3 regions of the Streptomyces sp. NPDC002499 genome follow, and region 1 is predicted to be linked to each of the others. Evidence: riboswitches for the same ligand, from Rfam matches in the RefSeq annotation. Region 1 holds a riboswitch; each other region holds the start of a gene.
What was found. Region 1 has a riboswitch for S-adenosylmethionine ahead of ACWD5F_RS25335 (aminotransferase class V-fold PLP-dependent enzyme). Riboswitches for the same ligand answer to the same signal wherever they lie in the genome.
Positions count from the first base shown of each region.

Region 2: it holds a riboswitch for S-adenosylmethionine, as region 1 does, so the genes downstream of both, thrC (threonine synthase) here and ACWD5F_RS25335 (aminotransferase class V-fold PLP-dependent enzyme) in region 1, are expected to answer to the same signal.
Region 3: it holds a riboswitch for S-adenosylmethionine, as region 1 does, so the genes downstream of both, ACWD5F_RS25005 (amino acid ABC transporter permease) here and ACWD5F_RS25335 (aminotransferase class V-fold PLP-dependent enzyme) in region 1, are expected to answer to the same signal.

Region 1 is NZ_JBSFXO010000009.1:4,947-11,794, forward strand. Features, by position in the region: gene qcrA (cytochrome bc1 complex Rieske iron-sulfur subunit) at 1-1,010, shown strand, start outside; gene qcrB (cytochrome bc1 complex cytochrome b subunit) at 1,007-2,650, shown strand; gene trpD (anthranilate phosphoribosyltransferase) at 2,784-3,848, shown strand; SAM riboswitch class IV at 3,925-4,041, shown strand; gene ACWD5F_RS25335 (aminotransferase class V-fold PLP-dependent enzyme) at 4,206-5,567, shown strand; gene ACWD5F_RS25340 (Lrp/AsnC family transcriptional regulator) at 5,600-5,881, opposite strand; gene ACWD5F_RS25345 (rhomboid family intramembrane serine protease) at 5,878-6,621, opposite strand; gene ACWD5F_RS25350 (hypothetical protein) at 6,778-6,848, shown strand, end outside.
Region 2 is NZ_JBSFXO010000005.1:471,415-478,262, reverse strand. Features, by position in the region: gene ACWD5F_RS16265 (DUF3263 domain-containing protein) at 47-280, shown strand; gene otsB (trehalose-phosphatase) at 753-1,622, shown strand; gene ACWD5F_RS16255 (carbon-nitrogen hydrolase family protein) at 1,619-2,368, opposite strand; gene ACWD5F_RS16250 (alpha,alpha-trehalose-phosphate synthase (UDP-forming)) at 2,408-3,889, opposite strand; gene ACWD5F_RS16245 (glucosyl-3-phosphoglycerate synthase) at 4,015-4,959, opposite strand; SAM riboswitch class I at 5,130-5,284, shown strand; gene thrC (threonine synthase) at 5,302-6,591, shown strand; gene ACWD5F_RS16235 (MoaD/ThiS family protein) at 6,588-6,848, shown strand, end outside.
Region 3 is NZ_JBSFXO010000008.1:468,396-475,243, reverse strand. Features, by position in the region: gene ACWD5F_RS25015 (ABC transporter substrate-binding protein) at 1-593, opposite strand, end outside; gene ACWD5F_RS25010 (amino acid ABC transporter ATP-binding protein) at 646-1,443, opposite strand; gene ACWD5F_RS25005 (amino acid ABC transporter permease) at 1,440-2,420, opposite strand; SAM riboswitch class IV at 2,759-2,868, opposite strand; gene ACWD5F_RS25000 (glutathione S-transferase C-terminal domain-containing protein) at 2,966-3,829, opposite strand; gene ACWD5F_RS24995 (putative leader peptide) at 3,984-4,094, opposite strand; gene ACWD5F_RS24990 (ABC transporter ATP-binding protein) at 4,228-6,075, opposite strand; gene ACWD5F_RS24985 (glycoside hydrolase family 43 protein) at 6,276-6,848, shown strand, end outside.

The sequences.
Region 1 (6,848 bases):
ACGCGCACGGCGCGGTAGGCGTCGCGAACGAGCAGGACCCGTTCGCCGACCCCGGACTGCCGCCCCACGAGCACCGGGTGCAGGACATCGACGAGCAGGCCGCCAGGCGGTCCGAGCGCGTCGTCGCCTTCCTGTTCACGGTGTCCATGCTCGCCACCGTCGGCTTCATCGCCTCCTACGTGGCGATCCCGCACGACAAGGCGATCTTCGTCTTCCCGATCGGTCACATCAACGCGCTGAACTTCGCGCTCGGCCTGACCCTGGGCCTCGCACTGTTCTCGATCGGCGCGGGCGCGGTCCACTGGGCCCGCACCCTGATGTCCGACGTGGAGATCGCCGACGAGCGGCACGCGATCGAGGCCACGCCCGAGGTCAAGGCCAAGGTGCTGGCCGACTTCAAGCAGGGCGCCAAGGAGTCCGCGCTCGGCCGTCGCAAGCTGATCCGCAACACGATGTTCGGTGCGCTGGCCCTGTTCCCGCTCTCCGGCGTCATGCTGCTGCGCGACCTCGGCCCGCTGCCCGGGACCAAGCTCCGCCACACCATCTGGTCCAAGGGCAAGCTGCTCGTCAACATGAACACCAACGAGCCGCTGCGCCCCTCCGACGTCGCGGTCGGCTCGCTGACCTTCGCCAAGCCCGAGGGCCTGGAGGAGCACGACGAGGAGTTCCAGACCGAGATCGCCAAGGCGGCCCTGATGATCGTCCGGCTCCAGCCGGACAACATCAAGGACAAGCGCGAGCTCGAGTGGTCGCACGAGGGCATCGTGGCGTACTCGAAGATCTGCACCCACGTCGGCTGCCCGATCTCCCTGTACGAGCAGCAGACGCACCACGTGCTGTGCCCCTGCCACCAGTCCACCTTCGACCTCTCCGACGGTGCCCGAGTGATCTTCGGCCCCGCCGGGCACGCCCTGCCGCAGCTGCGCATCGGCGTGAACGACGAGGGCTACCTCGAGGCGCTCGGCGACTTCGAAGAGCCCGTCGGTCCTGCATTCTGGGAGCGCGGATGAGCACCAACGAGAGCACCGCAAGCAACGAGCCCCGGCGCGGCAAAGCCCCGGCGGGCGAGCGCGTCGCCGACTGGGCGGACGGCCGGCTGGGGATCTACGGGTTGGCCAAGGCCAACATGCGCAAGATCTTCCCCGACCACTGGTCGTTCATGCTGGGCGAGGTCTGCCTCTACAGCTTCATCATCATCATCCTCACGGGTGTGTACCTGACGCTGTTCTTCCACCCGTCGATGAACGAGGTGGAGTACCACGGCAGCTACATCCCGCTGCAGGGCCAGATGATGTCCGAGGCCTTCAACTCGACCATGCACATCTCCTTCGATGTGCGCGGTGGTCTGCTGATCCGGCAGATCCACCACTGGGCCGCGCTGATCTTCCTTGCCGCCATGTTCGTGCACATGATGCGCGTGTTCTTCACGGGCGCGTTCCGCAAGCCGCGTGAGGTCAACTGGCTGTTCGGCTTCCTGCTGTTCGTCCTGGGCATGTTCACCGGCTTCACCGGTTACTCGCTCCCGGACGACCTGCTCTCCGGCACCGGTGTCCGCTTCATGGAGGGCGCGGTCCTGTCCGTGCCGATCGTCGGCACGTACCTGTCGTTCTTCCTCTTCGGCGGCGAGTTCCCGGGCGGCGACTTCGTCGCACGGTTCTACTCGATCCACATCCTGCTGCTGCCGGGCATCATGCTCGGGCTCGTGGTCGGCCACCTGATCCTGGTCTTCTACCACAAGCACACGCAGTTCGCGGGCCCCGGAAAGACGAACAACAACGTCGTCGGCATGCCGCTCCTGCCGGTCTACATGGCCAAGGCCGGAGGCTTCTTCTTCCTGGTCTTCGGTGTCATCGCGGCCGTCGCGGCGATCGCCTCGATCAACCCGATCTGGGCCATGGGTCCCTACCGGCCGGACATGGTCTCCACGGGCGCCCAGCCCGACTGGTACATGGGCTTCTCCGAGGGCCTGATCCGTGTCATGCCGGGCTGGGAGATCAACGCCTGGGGCCACACGCTCGTCCTGGGCGTGTTCATCCCGCTGGTGATCTTCCCGCTGGTCCTGGTCTCGATCGCGGTCTACCCGTTCATCGAGTCCTGGGTCACCGGCGACAAGCGCGAGCACCACATCCTGGACCGTCCGCGCAACGTCCCGACGCGTACCGCGTTCGGCGCCGCGTGGATCTCCTGGTACTTCGTCCTGCTCGTCGGTGGCGGCAACGACCTCTGGGCCACGCACTTCCACCTGTCGATCAACGCGATCACCTGGTTCGTCCGCGTCGGCTTCTTCGTCGTGCCGGTCCTCGTGTTCATCGCCACCAAGCGGATCTGCCTGGGCCTCCAGCGCCGGGACCGCGACAAGGTGCTGCACGGCCGCGAGTCGGGCATCATCAAGCGCCTGCCGCACGGTGAGTTCATCGAGGTGCACGAGCCGCTCAGCCAGGACGCGCTGCACACGCTCACCGCGCACGAGCAGTACGTGCCGGCCGCGATCGGCGCGACGGTCGACGAGAACGGCGTCGAGCGCAAGGTCAAGGGCTCCGAGAAGCTGCGCGCCAAGCTGAGCGAGGCGTACTACGGCGAGGAGTCCCAGATCCCCAAGCCGACCGTCGAGGAGTACAAGGAGATCACGAGCGGCCACGGCCACCACTGATCGCTGAGGCGTCGCCACGCCACAGTCGAAGGGCCCCGTCCGAACACCGGACGGGGCCCTTCGCCGTGCCGCGCGCTGGATAGGGTGGGGCACGTCTTGTGAAGCACCTTCTACGACACCCAGGAGCGGCCGTATGAGCGCTGTGACCCCCGCTGGAGGCGACATCGCGGCGGGCCGTTCCTGGCCCGAGGTACTGAACTCCCTGCTGTACGGCAAGGACCAGGACGCCGACGCCACCTTCTGGGCGATGGACCAGATCATGCGCGGCGAGGCGACGGACGCGCAGATCGCCGGGTTCGTCGTGGCGCTGCGGGCCAAGGGCGAGACGGTCGAGGAGATCACCGGTCTGGTGCGCGCGATGTACGCGCACGCCAACGTGATCGAGGTGTCCGGCAAGACGGTGGACATCGTCGGCACCGGCGGCGACGGCGCGAAGACGGTGAACATCTCCACGATGTCCTCGATCGTGATCGCCGGCACGGGCGCGAAGGTCGTCAAGCACGGCAACCGGGCCGCGTCCTCCGCGTCCGGCGCCTCCGACGTCCTGGAGCGGCTCGGCGTCAACCTGGAGCTGACCCCGAAGCGGGTGGCCGAGGTCGCCGAGGAAGCCGGGATCACCTTCTGCTTCGCGATCAAGTTCCACCCGGCCCTGCGTCACGCGGGCGCCGCGCGCGGCCAGCTGGGCATCCGCACAGTGTTCAACGCGCTGGGCCCGCTGACCAACCCCGCCAGGGTGCGGGCCCAGGCGGTCGGGGTCGCTGATCCACGGATGGCGCCCATCATCGCGGGCGTCTTCGCCGAGCGGGGCAACTCCTCCCTGGTGTTCCGCGGCGACGACGGCCTCGACGAGCTGACGACCACGGCCACCTCCCGGGTGTGGATCGTCCGCGACGGCAAGGTCACCGAGGAGTCCTTCGACCCCCGTGACGTGGGCCTTCCGCTGGTCCCGGTGGAGGCGCTGCGCGGCGCCGACCCCGAGTTCAACGCCGGCGTCGCCCGCCGGCTCCTGGACGGCGAGACGGGCCCGGTGCGGGACGCCGTACTCCTGAACTCGGCGGCCGCCCTGGTGGCCCTGGAGCCGGGTGACGAGCCGCTGGCGGACCAGCTCCGGGCCGGGATGGAGAAGGCGGCGGAGTCGATCGACTCGGGCGCCGCCAAGCGGACCCTGGAGCGCTGGGCGGCGGCCAGCAACGCGTAGCGGTACGGCGGTCGTCGTCCCGCGATCCGGACACGGGTTGCGGGACGACGATCACCTCACGTAAGTTTTTGGACCAGGTCATGAGTGACAGTCATGAGGCCCCGGCCGACTGTCCGGCAACCCTCCGTCCGTGGCGGGGTGCCCCGGGTGAAGACCAGGCCGTAGGCAGCGAGGTCTGCGGCAAGCGCGGGCCCCTCGAAAGACACCAGGGGTCCTGGTCTCGAGGGAGTTCTCTGTGAGCAAGCGAATGCGATAGGGCGCCGAGCCCCGCCTCCGCATACCCCCTTCACCTTTCTCCTGCGCCGGAGCCATGTCCGCCCGCGCAGTGAATTCGCCTGCCTCTCACGGGAGTTCGCCATGTCTGTCGCCACCGCTGCCGCCGCCACCTCCGTCTGTGCCCCGCTGCCCGTCCTGGGCCGGGACGTCACCGTCCCGCTCGTCACGGGCGGCGAAGTCACCTACGCGGCGCTCGACTACGCGGCCAGCGCCCCGGCCCTCCAGCGCGTCTGGGACGACGTGGCGGCCTACGCCCCGTACTACGGCAGCGTCCACCGCGGCGCCGGCTACCTCTCGCAGCTCTCCACCGACCTCTTCGAGAACGCCCGCCGGACGGTCGAGGAGTTCCTGGACTGCCGCCCCGACGACCAGCTGATCTTCACCCGCTCCACCACGGACTCCCTCAACCTCCTCGCCGCGGTCCTGCCCGCCGACTGCCAGGTCTTCGTCTTCGAGACCGAGCACCACGCCTCGCTGCTGCCCTGGCAGGACGCCCGCGTCACCTACCTCAACGCCCCGCGCACCCCGGCCCAGGCCGTCGAGACCCTGGAGCGGGCCCTCACCGCCCGTGACCCCTACGGCCCGGCCCTGGTCTGCGTCACCGGCGCCTCGAACGTCACCGGCGAGCTGTGGCCGGTCCGTGAACTGGCCGCCGCCGCGCACGCGCACGGCGCCCGGATCGTCCTGGACGCCGCCCAACTCGCCCCGCACCACCCGGTGTCCGTCCAGGACCTCGACGTCGACTGGATCGCCTTCTCCGGCCACAAGCTGTACGCGCCCTTCGGCTCCGGCGTCCTGGCCGGCCGCGCCGACTGGCTCCAGGCGGCCGACCCCTACCTCGCGGGCGGCGGCGCCAGCCGCAAGGTCAGCCGGCGCGAGGACGGGGGAGTGGACGTGGAGTGGCACGACACCGCCGCCCGCCACGAGGCCGGCTCCCCGAACGTCATCGGCGCCTACTCCATCGCGTCGGCCTGCAAGGCGCTGACCGAGGCGGGCTTCGACACGCTGGTCGCGCGCGAGCAGCACCTGATCGAGACAGTGCGGGTGGGTCTGGCGGAGGTCCCGGAGGTGCGCGTCCTGTCCCTCTTCGGCGATGACGCCCCGCGCGTGGGCGTCATCTCCTTCGTCGTCGACGGCTGGAACAGCTCCCACTTCGCCGCCGCCCTCTCCGCCGAGTACGGCATCGGCGTCCGCGACGGCCTCTTCTGCGCCCACCCGCTGCTGCGCACCCTCCTGGGCACCGACCCCCAGACCCAGGGCGAATGCGGCGCTCCCGAGGCGGCCCCGGGCGAGAAGTCCCTCAACGCGATCCGGGTGAGCTTCGGCGCGGGCACCCCCGACGAGCACGTCGAGCGTTTCATCGGTGCCGTGAAGGAACTGGTGACGGCAGGCGCCAAGTGGACCTACCACACGGAGAACGGCCGCTGCGTCCCGGCGGTGTGAGTGGTTTTCGCCGGGAGGCGGTCTTCAGGTGGTCAGGAGTCCAACCCGATCGCGAAGGCCGCCTCCAGGTCATGCTGGGAGTACGTCCGGAACGCCACGTGCGTGTCCGTGCCCTCCACACCGGGGATCTTGCTGATCCGCCCGGGGATGACCTCCGCGAGGTCCTCGTGCTCCTTGACCCGAACCATCGCGATCAAGTCATACGTACCCGTCACGGAGAACACCTCGCTCACAGATTCCAGCGAGGCAATCGACTCCGCGATCTCGGGGATCCGGTCCACGCTGGTCTTGATGAGGACGATCGCGGTGATCACGGCTGGTTCTCTCCCTCGGGGGCCGGAGCTGGGGCGGCCTTCACTCTAGTCGTACGGCGGAATCGGGCCCACGCGTAACCGAAGCCCAGCGAGAAGCCCACCAGGTGCGCCAGATACGCCACCCCGGGCCCCTGCTCCGCCCGCCCCGCCGCCACCCACTGCAGCGCCGCCCAGAACGGCAGCACGACCCACGCGGGGAACCGCATCGGCAGAAAGAACAGGAACGGCAGCAGGCTGGTCACCCGCGCCCCGGGGAACAGGTACAGAAACGCACCGAGGATCGCCGAGATCGCCCCCGACGCTCCCACCAGGGACTGCTCGGAGGAGGAGTTGGCGGCCGCGTACCCCAGCAGGGCGAGGTAGCCGCAGACGAGGTAGAAGAGCGTGAACCGCACGCGGCCCATCCGCTCCTCGGTCATCACACCGAAGACGTAGAGGAAGAGCATGTTGCCGAGCAGGTGGACCCAGCCGCCGTGGATGAAGAGGGCCGTGGCGGGGGTGAGGACGGATCCCGCGGGGTCCGCGACGAGGTCCGCCGGGACCACGCCCCAGCGGTGGAAATAGGCGCGCTGCGCGGCGAGCAGCGCGTCCCCGGAGCCGTAGGCCGGATTCAGCCCCGAGGCCGGGCCGACCGCGAAGACCAGACAACAGACCGCGATCAGCCCGTACGTGACCGGTGCCGACGGCATCCGGCCGGTTCTGAACGTCCTGCCGACCGTCGCGCTCCAGTTGCTGATCATGGACACAGAGCATGGCGTAACGGGACGCACACGCACAGACCGCCTCGCCGCCGCGGACGGACGGGCGGCGAGTACGCGCCAGGCCGTAGGGTTACGAGCCACACGCACCGGGGAAGCCGGGCGTCACGGACACTAGAAGGAAAGCGGACAGTCACGATGACGGTTCCCCTCCCCACCGCAGCCACGCGGTGGCGCTGCACTCTGTGCGGCAACCTCACGCGTTTCGA
Region 2 (6,848 bases), on a different contig from region 1:
TTCGGGGAGGCCCGCGTTGTCAGTGGCGGGGCCTACCGTTGAGGTCATGGAGCACGAGCAGCTGGGGGAGCGTGAACGGGCCGTCCTCGCCCTGGAGCGCCGGGGGTTCACCGGCCCCGGCGCCAAGGAGCGGGCGATACGGGAGGAGCTGGGCCTGGCCCCGGTCCGCTACTACCAGCTGCTCAACGCCCTCCTGGACGACGAACGGGCCCTCGCCCACGACCCGGTCACGGTGAACAGACTGAGACGGGTCAGGGACCGACGCCGGTCGGAGCGCTGAGCGGACGCGGGGCTCGCGTGGGCAGGGTGCGGGATCTGCCCGGAGTGGGCGCGGGGCCTGCCCGGAGTGGGCGCCCGGTCCTGCCGGGATAGGGCGCGAGGGCTGCCGAGACGGGGTGCGGAGTCCGGCTGGAGTGGGCGCGGGTCCTGCCGGGGCAGGGCGCGAGGCCCGCCGGGACGGGGTGTGGAATCCGGCTGGAGTGGGCGCCGGGGCCTGCCGGGGCAGGGCGCGAGGCTCGTCGAGGCAGGGTGTGGAGTCCGGCCGGAGTGGGTGCTGAACCTGCTGGGACAGGGCGCGAGGCCCGCCGAGACGGGGTGCGGAGTCCGGCCGGAGTGGGCGTCGGGTCCTGCTGGGACAGGGCGCGGCACCCGCCGGGACAAGGCGCGGCACCCGCCAGGACAAGGCGCGGTGCCCGGCCGCGCGCTTCGCTGAGCCGTGGGTGCGCCCGGCCCCGTCCGGTTAGGGTCGCCGTATGGGCATCCCCGCGGACACGGACTCGACGCACTCCATGGAACCCCTGCCGGCCCCGGCCACGCAGGCCGGTCGTGACGGGCTCGCCGCGATTCTGCGGCGGCCGGCCGGGACGGTCGTCGGCCTCGACTTCGACGGCACCCTCGCCCCGATCGTGCCGGACCCCGAACAGGCCCGCGCCCACCCCGACGCGGTGCCCGCGTTGGCCGCGCTCGCGCCGAAGGTCGCCTCCGTCGCCGTGATCACCGGCCGCCCGGCCGGCGTCGCGGTCCGGCACGGCGGCTTCGCGGGCGTGCCGGGACTTGAGCACCTGGTCGTCCTCGGCCACTACGGCGCCGAGCGCTGGGATGCGGCCACCGGCGAGGTCACCGCACCCGCCGCGCACCCCGGCGTGGCCGCCGTCCGGGCCGAACTGCCCGGGTTCCTCGACCACATCGGCGCCTGGCAGGGCACCTGGATCGAGGAGAAGGGCCGCGCGGTCGCCGTCCACACCCGTCGCGCCGCCGACCCCCAGGCCGCCTTCGAGGCCCTGCGCGAACCCCTCACCGACCTCGCCACCCGCCACGGCCTGGTCGTCGAACCCGGCCGCCTGGTCCTGGAGTTGCGCCCCCCGGGCATGGACAAGGGCGTCGCCCTCCTCGACCACGTCCGCCGACTCTCCGCCGAGGCCGTCCTCTTCGCCGGCGACGACCTTGGCGACCTCCCCGCCTTCGCGGCCGTCGACAAACTCCGCTCCGACGGCGTCCCCGGCCTCCTGGTGTGCAGCGGCAGCGACGAGGTGACGGAACTGCGGGCGCGCGCGGACCTGGTGGTGGACGGTCCCGAGGGGGTCGTACGACTGCTGCGGGCGCTGGCCCAACGGCTCGGCTAGGGCTCGTCCGTGGGAGGGGTGCCCCGACGCGTCGATGATCGGGTGAGGGTCGCGACCACCACGTCCCCTGCCCGGGCTCCCGCCTGGACCAGCACGTCCCCGCCCGGCGCCCAGACTCCGGAGCCACCGGACGTCTCCGCGAACTCTCCGCTCGGCCCTGCCGCGGTCGACAGCACCACCCAGATCCCGTGGGCGGCCGCCCGGTCCCTCATGTGCCCGTCGCGACGGGCCTGCGCGTCGGGGCTCGCTCCGTAGAGGGTGCTCGCCACGTACGCGTCCATGCCCAACGCGGCGGTGTCCGCGGCATGTTGGGGCACGGCGGCGTCGAAGCAGATGGCGAGCCCCAGCCGCCACCCGTCGAGGACCATGACCTCCGGCCTCTCGCCCGGGGTGAAGCGATCGAACTCCTTGCCGTGCAGCCACGCCTTCCGGTAGGCCACGGTCGCGCCCTCTCCCGTGACGGCCAGGGTCGCGATGTGCTCCCGTCCGTCCTCGGCGCGCACCGGGGCGCCGATCAGCGCTGTCGCTCCTGTGCCGCGGCACGCGGAGACGACCGGGTCCAGCCGGACGTCGTCGGGGGCGACGGACGGGGCGGTGAGGTCGTACCCCGTCAGGGAGAGTTCCGGGAAGACCACCAGCCGCGCCCCCGCACCTTCGATCACTCGCGCGTGGGCGGCGGCGTTCGCGGCGACGTCCAGATCGACGCACGCGGGCTGGGCGACGGCGACGGTGAGCGGTCCTGGCACGGGGTACTCCGGATCAGCGGGTCGGCGATTCGGGGCGACTCAGTCCCGCAGCGCTTCCAACTGCTCCAGGAACCACTGCGCCGGCGGCAGCGCCGTCGCCGCCGCGGCCAGCCTCTTCGTCCGTTCCGCGCGCTCCTCCACCGGCATCGACAACGCCTCGTGCAGCGCCCGCGCCGTCCCGATCACGTCGTACGGATTCACCACGATCGCGTCCTTGCCCAGCTCCTGGAACGCCCCCGCCTCCCGGGACAGCACCAGCGCGCACCCCTCGTCCGAGACGACGGGCACCTCCTTGGCGACGAGGTTCATGCCGTCCCGGATCGGGTTGACGAGGGCCACGTCGGCGAGCCGGTACGCGGCCAGGGAGCGGGCGAAGTCGTCCTTCACGTGGAGGACGACCGGGGTCCAACCGGGCTTCCCGTAAAGGGAGTTGATCTCGTCCGCGACCCGCTGCACCTCGGCGGTGTAGTCCCGGTACACGGCGAGGTCCTGCCGCGAGGGGTAGGCGAAGGCCACGTGCACGACCCGCTCGCGCCACTCGGGGCGGTCGTCGAGCAGCTGCCGGTACGCCAGCAGCCCGCGCACGATGTTCTTGGACAGCTCGGTCCGGTCCACCCGCACGATCGCCCTGCGCCCCGCCCCGATCTCCTCGCGCAGGGCCGCCATCCGCTCCTCGACGTCCGCCTCGTGCGAGCGGGCGTGCAGGAACTCGGCGTCCGCACCGAGGCCGTGGACACCGATCAGCGTCCGGCGGGTGATCCGCTCCTGGTGGGTGGTCCCGTCCTGCTGAAGGTGCTCGATGGCCCTTGGCGCGCCCGACGGCCACGTGGAGAGCCAGCGGTCGGTGTCGACCGCGCCCGCGCAGTTCTGGAACGCCGTCGCCCAGCGCCAGGTCAGGAATCCCACCCGGTCCGCCCCGAGCATGCCCTCCATCAGTCGCGCCTGGATGTCGTCGGGCAGCATCTGGAAGTACTCCACCGGCGCCCAGGGCGTGTGCGAGAAGTGCCCGATCCGCAGGTCGGGGCGGAGTTCGCGGAGCATTCCCGGCACCAGACACAGGTGGTAGTCCTGCACCAGCACCGCCGCACCCTCGGCCGCCTCCTGGGCCAGCGCCTCGGCGAAGGCGCGGTTGTACGTCTCGTACGACGCCCACTGGCGCCGGAACTCCGCGTCGAAGACCGGCTCCAGCGGCGTCTGGTACAGCATGTGGTGCACGAACCACAGCACCGAGTTGGCGATGCCGTTGTACGCGTCGGCGTGCACGTCGGCCGGGATGTCCAGCATCCGCACGCCGTCCTCGCCGACCCCGCGCCGTACGGCCTCGCGGTCGCCGTCGGACAGTGCCGAGCACACCCACAGCGCGCCCGCGTCCGGCCCGATCGCCGACAGCCCGGAGACCAGCCCGCCGCCACCGCGCCGGGCGGCCAGCGAGCCGTCTTCCCGGACGTCGTAGGAGACCGGGCCGCGGTTGGACGCGACCAATACCTGGGCAGCGCCCTGCGTGGAAGCCGTGGAAGCCATACGCCACAACCTAGCCCGGCCGGGAAACGCTCAAACGTGTGAGCGCACCCGCGAGCAGGCCGTATACGGCGGGTGACCTGCTGTCGTCAGGTGACTCCTGCTGTCCTCGGGCGACCCCGCCGACGTCAGGCGACCTTCCGCTGCGCGTACTCGGCGATCTCCACCATCGGCGGCCGCTCCTCCGTGTCCACGGAGTAGGTGCGCGGCTCGAAACCGTCCGCGCCCCGCTCGAACTGGGTCAGCGAGGGACGGATCAGATGCCCGCGGGCCAGCCGGAGCTGCGCGGTGCGGTAGATCGCGGCGGACATCCGGCCCAGCGCCTGCCCGTCCTGGTGGCGGTGCTTGCGCACCCCGACGTCCACCTGGGCGAGCGCGTCCAGGCCCACCAGATGCAGGGCGTCGACCAGCATGCCCAGCTCGACGCCGTACCCGACCGGGAACGGCAGCTGTTCCAGCAGGCTGCGGCGGGCCGCGTACTCGCCGCCCAGCGGCTGCACGAAGCCGGCCAGCTGCGGCCAGTGCATGTTCAGCAGCGGGCGGGCCATGAGTTCGGTGACGCGTCCGCCCTGGCCCGCGGCGCCGCCGAGGGGGCGGTCGTACATCGCCTTGACGAGGTCGACGCCGGGATCGGTGAGCAGCGGGCCGACGATGCCGGAGACGAAGTCCGAGGAGAACTCCTTCAGGTCGGCGTCGATGAAACAGACGATGTCCCCGGTGGTGACCAGGAGCGAGCGCCACAGCACCTCGCCCTTGCCGGGTACGGGCGGGATGTGCGGCAGGATGTCGTCGCGGTGGACGACCCGCGCGCCGGCCGCCGCGGCGACCTCGGACGTGCGGTCGGTGGATCCCGAGTCGACGACGACGATCTCGTCCACGAGCGGGACCTGCTGCATGAGGTCGTGACGGATGACGGCGACGATGTCGCCGACGGTCTCCTCCTCGTTGAGCGCGGGCAGCACGACACTGACCGACTGGCCCGTGCGGTGCTTCGCGGCCAGAATCTTGTGGAGCGGGCGATCGGTCACGGACCAGGAGCGGGTGCTCAGCCAACGCTCGACTTCGTTCAGCACAGTGCGCGGCTCCTCTGCGTTCTCTCGGCGAGTGGATCTTGTGTGATCCATCTCGCGGTTCGGACGGCTAGCTCAACTGTCCTGGCCTTCGGTTACAGTCTTGAACAACGCTGATGACCATCGCATGTCGAGGGTCGGAGGCGCCCACAACCGCTCATACAACTGCATACCGCTCATCCAGAGGGGCAGAGGGATACGGCCCGATGAAGCCCCGGCAACCCTCCAGCCGGTCTCGTAGATCAATGTTGATCATTACGCGAGGCTCCCGGCTAGGGAAGGTGCCAAATCCGTCTCGTGGCGAGATGCGTCGCGAGGAAGATGAGGAGAAAGGGCCTCGCCTCCATGGCTGTGCAGACTGTTGCAAGCACCACCGACTCCACCGTAGACCTCGGCCCGGCCGCGGCGCTCTCCTGCCGTGAGTGCGGCCACCGGGTACCGCTCGGACCGGTCTTCGCGTGCGAGGAGTGTTTCGGCCCGCTCGAGATCGCGTACGACTTCTCGGCCTACGAAACCGAGGAGCTCCGCAAGCGGATCGAAGCGGGTCCCGCGAACATCTGGCGTTACGCGCCGCTGCTGCCGGTCCCCGCGGACGTGGCGACCAAGCCGAACATCAACCCCGGCTGGACCAAGCTCGTCCAGGCCGACAACCTCGCGCGCGAGCTGGGTGTCGACGCCGGCAAGCTCTTCGTGAAGGACGACTCCGGCAACCCGACGCACTCCTTCAAGGACCGGGTCGTCGCCCAGGCCATCGAGGCCGCGCGCGCGTTCGACTTCACCACCCTCTCCTGCTCCTCCACCGGCAACCTCGCGGGCGCGGTCGGCGCCGCCGCCGCGCGCGCCGGTTTCCGCTCGTGCGTGTTCATCCCGCACGACCTGGAGCAGGGCAAGGTCGTCATGGCCGCGATCTACGGCGGCGAGCTCGTCGGCATCGAGGGCAACTACGACGACGTGAACCGTTTCTGCTCCGAGCTGATCGGCGACCCGGCCGGCGAGGGCTGGGGCTTCGTCAACGTCAACCTGCGGCCGTACTACGCGGAGGGCTCCAAGACCCTGGCGTACGAGATCTGCGAGCAGCTCGGCTGGCAGCTGCCCGATCAGCTGGTCGTGCCGATCGCCTCCGGCTCGCAGCTCACGAAGATCGACAAGGGCTTGCAGGAGCTGATCAAGCTCGGGCTCGTCGAGGACAAGCCGTACAAGATCTTCGGCGCCCAGGCCGAGGGGTGCTCGCCGGTGTCCGTCGCCTACAAGGCCGGTCACGACGTGGTCCGCCCCCAGAAGCCGAACACCATCGCCAAGTCGCTGGCCATCGGCAACCCGGCGGACGGTCCGTACGTGCTCGACATCGCGCGCCGGACGGGCGGCGCGGTGGAGGACGTGAACGACGAGCAGGTGGTCGACGCGATCAAGTTGTTGGCGCGGACCGAGGGCATCTTCGCGGAGACCGCCGGTGGCGTGACCGTCGGCGTCGCGAAAAAGCTGATCGAGAACGGTCTCCTGGACCCGACCAAGACCACGGTCGTGCTGAACACCGGCGACGGCCTGAAGACCCTGGACGCGGTGGCCGGCACCGGTCTGACCGCCACCATCCGCCCGAACCTCGACTCCTTCCGAGAGGCAGGCCTCGCATCATGAGCGTTTCCGTCCGTATCCCGACCATCCTGCGGCCCTACACCGGCGGCGCGGCCGAGGTCGCGGCCGAAGGGGCGACCCTCGGCGAGGTCATCGCCGATCTGGAGAAGAACCACGCCGGTATCGCCGCGCGCGTGCTGGACGACCAGGGCAAGCTGCGGCGGTTCGTCAATGTGTACGTGAACGACGACGACGTGCGGTTCGAGCAGGGGCTCGAGACGGTCACCCCGGACGGGGCCGGCGTCTCGATCATCCCCGCC
Region 3 (6,848 bases), on a different contig from region 1:
ACCGTCTTGCCGGCGAGGTTCTCGTAATTGCCGTCGAAGTTCCAGGAGTTGTCGGCCTTCACCGCGAAGCCGAGGTTGTCCTCGCGGTAGGAGGCGAACTCGTACTTCGCCTTGCGCTCCTCGGTGTCGGTGACATTGGAGAAGGCGACGTTCACCTTGCCGCTGTCCAGGCCGATGAAGAGGTTCTCCCAAGTGGAGTTCTTCAGCTCGGGCTTGAGGCCGAGGACGGCGGCGACCAGACGGGCGATGTCGGTCTCCGAACCCGTGAGGGTCTTCTGGTCGGAGCCGACGTAGCCGAGCGGCGGGGAGCCGGCGGGCAGGAAGCCGACGCCGATCTCCAGCTTGCCGCTCTTGGCTATGTCCTTGGGCAACTCGGCGCTGATCGACTTCACTTCGGAGACCTTCAGCGTGGTCTCCTTGGCGGCGCCGAGGGACAGGGCACCCACGGTGACCGAGCCGGCGGCGGCGTTGTCGGTCGTGGTGGCCGCGTCACTGTCTCCCCCGCAGGCGGCGAGCCCGCCGGCGAGGGCGGCGACGACGGTGCCGGCGGTGAGTCCGCGAGTGAGTCTGCTGCGAAGGCTGAGGGGAGACATGGCTGTTCCTAGGCTCGGTGTTCAGGACTGTTGAGGGTGAGAAGGGTGAGGCTCAGAGGACCTTGCTGAGGAAGTCGCGGGTCCGTTCGTGCTGCGGTTTGTCGAGGACCTCGTGCGGCGGGCCCTGCTCGACGATCTTTCCGCCGTCGATGAAGACGACCCGGTCGGCGACCTCGCGGGCGAAGCCGATCTCGTGGGTGACGATGACGAGGGTGGTGCCGCTGGTCGCCAAGTCCTTGATGACGGCGAGGACTTCGCCGACGAGTTCGGGGTCGAGGGCGGAGGTCGGCTCGTCGAAGAGGATGACGCCGGGGCGCAGGGCGAGGGCACGTGCGATGGCGACGCGCTGCTGCTGGCCGCCGGACAGCTGCCTCGGATAGGCGCCGGCCTTCTCGCCGAGACCGACCCGGCCGAGCAACTCGCGGGCCAGTTCCAGGGCTTCGGGCTTGCCGAGCCGGCCGGTGGCGACGGGGGCCGCGGCCACGTTGTCGAGGACGGTCAGGTGCGGGAACAGGTTGAAGTTCTGGAAGACGAAGCCGATCCGGCTGCGCTGGGCGAGGATGGCCCGCTCGCTCAGCTCCTTCAACCGCTCCCCCTGCCGCTTCACGCCGATCAGTTCGCCGTTGACGCTGACGTAGCCGATCTCCGGCTTCTCCAGGTGGTTGATGACCCGCAGCAGCGTGGACTTCCCGGAGCCGGACGGGCCGAGGATGACGGTGACCTCGCCGGGCCGCACGGTCAGGTCGACGCCGTCCAGCACCCGGTGGGCGCCGTACCACTTGTGCACGTCGTGCACCTCCACCGCGGCGGGCGTGATGTCGGTCGGCGCTTCGAGGGTCTTGGCGCTCATATCGCGGCCTCCCGGCGGATACGGGCCCGCAGATCGGTGAGGCCGGTGCGGAGCTTCTGGATCGGCGTCGGCGGCAGGGAGCGCGTGGCGCCCCGGGCGTAGTACCGCTCGACGTAGAACTGGATGACCGACACGACACTCGTCAGGATCAGGTACCAGACGGTGACGACGAGGAGCAGCGGCACGATGTCACCGGGGTAGGTGGAGCCCATCGTCTGCGCGGAGCCGAACAGGTCGAGCAGGGAGACGTAGAAGACCAGCGAGGTGCTCTTGATCAGGCCGATCAGCTGGTTGACGTAGTTCGGGGTGATGGAGCGCAGCGCCTGCGGGAACACGATCCTGCGGAACTGGTAGCTCTTCGGCAGGCCGAGGGCGGAGGCCGCTTCGTGCTGGCCCTGGTCGACGGAGAGGATGCCGCCGCGGACCACTTCGGCCGCGTAGGCCGCCTCGTTGAGGCTGAGGCCGATGACGGCCACGACCATGTCGGTGGCCAGTTTCGACTCGTCGAAGGAGAAGAAGGCCGGCCCGAAGGGGACACCGACGCTCAACGTCCGGTACAGAGCACTGAAGTTGTAGAGGAAGAGCAGCACCACGATGAGCGGGATCGAGCGCAGCGCCCAGACGTAGGTCCAGCTCACCGCGCGCAGCACCGGGGACCTGGAGAGTCTGGCCAGGGCGAGCAGGATGCCGCCCAGGAGGCCGAGGACCGCGCTGTAGGCGGCCACTTCGAGGGTGATCAGCAGCCCGTCGAGGATGGTCGGCCGCAGGAACCAGTAGCCGAAGCGGTCCCACTGGTAGAACGGGTTGGTCGCCAGGCCGTGCACGAACTGGGCCGCGAGGACCAGCACGACCGCGGTGGCGATCCAGCGCCCCGGCCGGCGCAGCGGCTGAACTCGCTGTGCCGTGAGGGGTTTTGACGGTTCGTCGGCAGGCGGTGCCTCGGCGAGGGACACGGCGGCGCCAGGGGGTTCACTCATGGTGGGCTCCGGCAGGTTCGGACACCCCGGACCCCGGCGGTGGACGCGCGACGACGGGCGGCGCGCGCGGCTGCGCGGGACTGGGGGCGGGGAGGGGAACTGCACACCGGCGGAGGCGGGTGTGCGTCAGAGGTGCGCGGGCTGGCTGGTCGTCAGCCCCGACAGCGGGCACGGCCCGGTGCGGTACACAGTGCGCTGCTGACCCGGAGCAGATCGACGGCGCGGTCGGCGACGAACAGGTTCGCGTACGACAGCACGCAGCTCTGTGGGCGGCATGCGGCCGTCCTGAGAGCTGCGTACATGGCGTCACCTGTCACTGTCGGAGGCCCCCGGAAGGGGCCGCGCGCTTACCGAAACGTCATCCGGTCCGGTCGTCACCTGGGGCACCCCACCGCGGTGCGAGGGTTGCCGGTCAGCAAGCCAGGGCTTGTCGCTGACACTCATGACCGTTCTGGGCGATATTCAAGACACTTGCCCGAACGAATGTCAACGCCGGTCCACGAAGTGGAACGACTGTGGAGCTGCTGTGGACGGGCGGTGAGCGGCTATCGGGCCGCGTGGGCCGCCCAGTCGAGGATCTGCACGGCCGCGCCGGCCGCCTCCAGACCTCGGCAGTGGGCGTGGTGCCGGCGGGCGATGCCGTCCAGGTCGAGATGGGTGCCGAAGGCCGGGTGGGCGGCCAGGCGGCGGGCGTACGCCCACAGGGTCGGGTGGTCGGCGATGCGCTCGACCGCGCAGGCGTCCAGGTGATGCCGGTGCACGGTGTCGAGTTGGACCAGGGTGACCCACAACTCGACGTCGGCCGCGGTGATCTGATCCCGGATCATGTAGTCGCGTCCGACGAGCCACCGCTCCAGCGCACCCAGCGACTCCAGCAGCGTTTCGAGGGCCGCGTCCCGCTCCGCCTGCTCTCCGCCGGACTGTCCGGCACGCTGGGCGGCTCCCTCGATGTCCTGGGCGCACATCCGCTCGACGGCCTCGATCTCCGACTCGGCGCCGCACGGGTACAGCGAGAGCCGGTCGGCGCCGAAGCGGCGGGCGAGGTCGCGGGTGATGTCCGGGGCGTGGGTGCTGACGATCCGCCCGGACCAGTCGTCGCTGAGCACCGGTCCGACGGCCGGCCCCGAGTACCGGTGGGCGCTCGCCTCGTACAGCGGGCGCAGCACCGAGTGGCCGCCCTGCGGGGAGTCGGGGACGGCGGGCAGGTAGGTCGCCGGACAGACGGTGTCCAGGCCGAGCAGGCTGTGGGTGACGGCGATGCGCAGGCCGTCGGGACACGCGGTGGACAGATGGAGGCGGTAGCGGCGCGGAACGGCGTAGTGGCCGCTGCGCGGATCGCCGCCGATGCGGCCCCGGAAGGCGGGCGCGGACGGAGTGGTGGTGTGGGCGGCCAGCGGTGTGACGGACATGACTCTCCCCGGGAGCGGGCGCGGACGTACGCGCGGCGGAAGCGACGTCGGACGGGAAGGGGCCGGGCTCAGCCGTGCGGTGCGGACGGACGACGCCGGTGGCGTCCGGTCGCGGGACGACGCGTGGGCGTCGCGGGCACGGGAGGGGCGCGGCTCAGCCTTGGCGGCTGATCGCGCTGCAGACGCGCAGCAGATCGATGTGGCGGCGGGAGGTGAGGAGAGGCGAGCGGCTCACGCGTACGGTGACCGGTCCAAGGCGCCTCATGTCATTCCCTACCTGTTCACTAGGATTCCCTTCTGGAGTGTCGATCCCCCTGGCTGCGGCGTCAAGAGGGCGTCCACCGACCGGTCGGTGTCCCGTTCGGTTTCGGTGTGCCGTTCGGTTCACATCGGCCCGTTCAGTTCACGTCGGCCCGGGCGGCACCGTCGTCCAGGGCGTCGTCCTCCTCCGCCGGGCTGTCGGAGAGGAAACCGCCTGACTGGTGGCGCCACAGCTTCGCGTAGGTGCCTTCGGACGCGAGCAGTTCCTCGTGCGTGCCCTGCTCGACGATCCGGCCGCGGTCCAGGACCACAAGGCGGTCCATGCCGGCGACCGTGCTCAGCCGGTGCGCGACCACGAGCGCGGTGCGCCCCTCCATGAGCCGCCACAGTGCCTCCTGGACGAGCAGTTCGCTCTCCGAGTCGAGGGCGCTGGTCGCCTCGTCGAGGAGCAGGATCGGCGCGTCGCGCAGGATCGCCCGGGCCAGCGCGACCCGCTGGCGCTGGCCGCCGGAGAGCTTGATGCCGCGCTCGCCGACCATCGTCTCGAAGCCTTCGGGCAGCGTGTCGGCGAACTCCGTGACGTGCGCGGCCTCGGCCGCCCGGCGGATCTCGGCGTCGGTGGCGTCCGGGCGGGCGAAGGCGATGTTGTCCCGCAGGGTGCGGTGGAACATGGCCGGGTCCTGGGGCACGTACGCGATCAGACCGCGCAGGTCGGCCTGACGGAGCCTGCTGATGTCCTGGCCGCCGATCAGGATGCGGCCGGCGTCCAGGTCCGTCATCCGCAGCAGCAGCCGGGTGAGGGTGGTCTTGCCGCCGCCGGACCGCCCGACCAGGCCGATCTTCGCGCCGCCGGGCACGGCGAGGTCGAGTCCGTCGAAGAGCGGGGCGCCGGGTCCGTGGGCGAAGGTGATCCGCTCGAAGCGGACCGAGGCGGCCCGCGCAGGCAGCGGGTCCGGCTTCGCCGGGTCGAGCACGGTCGGGGGCGAGTGCAGCAGCTCGGTGAACTGCGCGGCCTCCGTCATCGAGCTCTCCAGCCGCCGGTAGATCTGGTTGAACTCGAACATGATCCGGGTGGCGTTGGTGTAGTACGTGAACGCGACCACGACCGCCTCCACGCCGTGCCCGCCCCGGCTCAGCGTCACCGCGAGCAGCAGCCCGAGCGCGTTGGTCGCCACGGACAACGGCGCGACCAGCGTGTCGATGCGCAGATTGCCGTAGTCCCACGACATCAGCGTCAGCCGGCGGGACGTGGCGACCCGGGAGCGGTGCTCGGCGGCCTCGCGCTCCTCGGCCGCGAACGCCCGCACGGTGTCCATGTTCATCAGGCTGTCGGCCACATGCCCCGACACCCGCGCGATGGCCGCCTCACGCTGGTCCACCAGCCGCTGGCGACGCCGGATGAGGGGCGCCACGCACAGCGCCGTCACGGTGATCATCGTCAACAGGCCGACGACCAGGAGCGGTTCGTAGCGCCACAGCACAACGGACCCGAACAGCAACGGAATCAGGCTGCCCATGATGTTGAACGTCAGCGTGTCGACGAACTCCTCGAACCGCGAGGCGAAACTGAGGACCCGCTTGGTCAACGAGCCGGCGAAGTTGTCGTGGAAGAACGAGGCGTCCTTGGCGAACAGTTCGTCCAGACCGATCACGTAGAGGTGCTCGATACCGAGCGCGTCCAGGCGGTTGAGGCAGTGCAGTCCGATCCGCCAGAGCGTCTCCGCGAGCAGCAGGACGACGGTGAAGGCGAGGACGTACGGCAGTGTCGCGCGTACGCCGATGCCGTCGTCGTCGGCGATGCGGCCGACGAGCTTGGCGACGACCAGCGGCGCGATGTAGGCGATGCCGACGTTGCCCAGCGCGGGCAGCAGCATGGCGGGCAGCGTCAGCCGCCGCAGCCGCGCCAACTCCCGCCCGTAGAACCGAAGTGCGAGCAGTACCGAGCCGCGGCCCGGTACTCCGTCGTGCGATGCAGGCGTTCCCATTCCCACCCTGTCGTCGTGTCCCCGCGTACGGCCAGGCATGGCAGTGTCCTGCGACCGGTACGGCCCGGTCCATGCGTTTTTTCCGGCCTGCGGCGAGTGGTGTCCGGCTGTCGGCGGGTGGTGGGACGGCATCGCGCGTATGCGGCTCAGGAGGTGTCAGAGGTCGGCCGTACGCTGGAAAGGTGCCCCCGAACGCGCCGATGCGCCTGCCCGACATGCCGTTGCACGACCCGTTCGTGGTCGCCGACGAGCTGACCCGCACCTACCACCTCTACACGTCCAACGACCCGTCCGTGTCGGGCGTGGACGGCACCGGCACGATGGTCTACCGCAGCCACGACCTGCGCGACTGGACGCGCCCGGTCGTCGTCTTCCGCACCGAGGACCAGCCGGGCATCTGGGCGACCGACGGCGCCTGGGCCCCGGAGGTGCACCGACGGGACGGCAGGTACTACCTGTTCACGACCCTGCACAACGCGGACAGACCGCTTCCGGTCCCACCGCCCGGCCGCTGGGGCACGCCGTTCCGGCTCCCCACCCACATGCGCGGCACGGTCACGGCCGTGTCCGACTCCCTGCTGGGCCCCTTCACCGTCGTCGACCCGTCCCGCCCCACCCCGCCCGAGCACCTCATGACCCTGGACGGCACGCTGTACGTCGACCCCTCCGGGCTGCCGTGGATGGTGTACGCGCACGAGTGGCTCCAGACGATCGACGGCACCATGGAGGCGATCCGGCTCGCTCCGGACCTGACCCGGACCGTCGGGGACCCG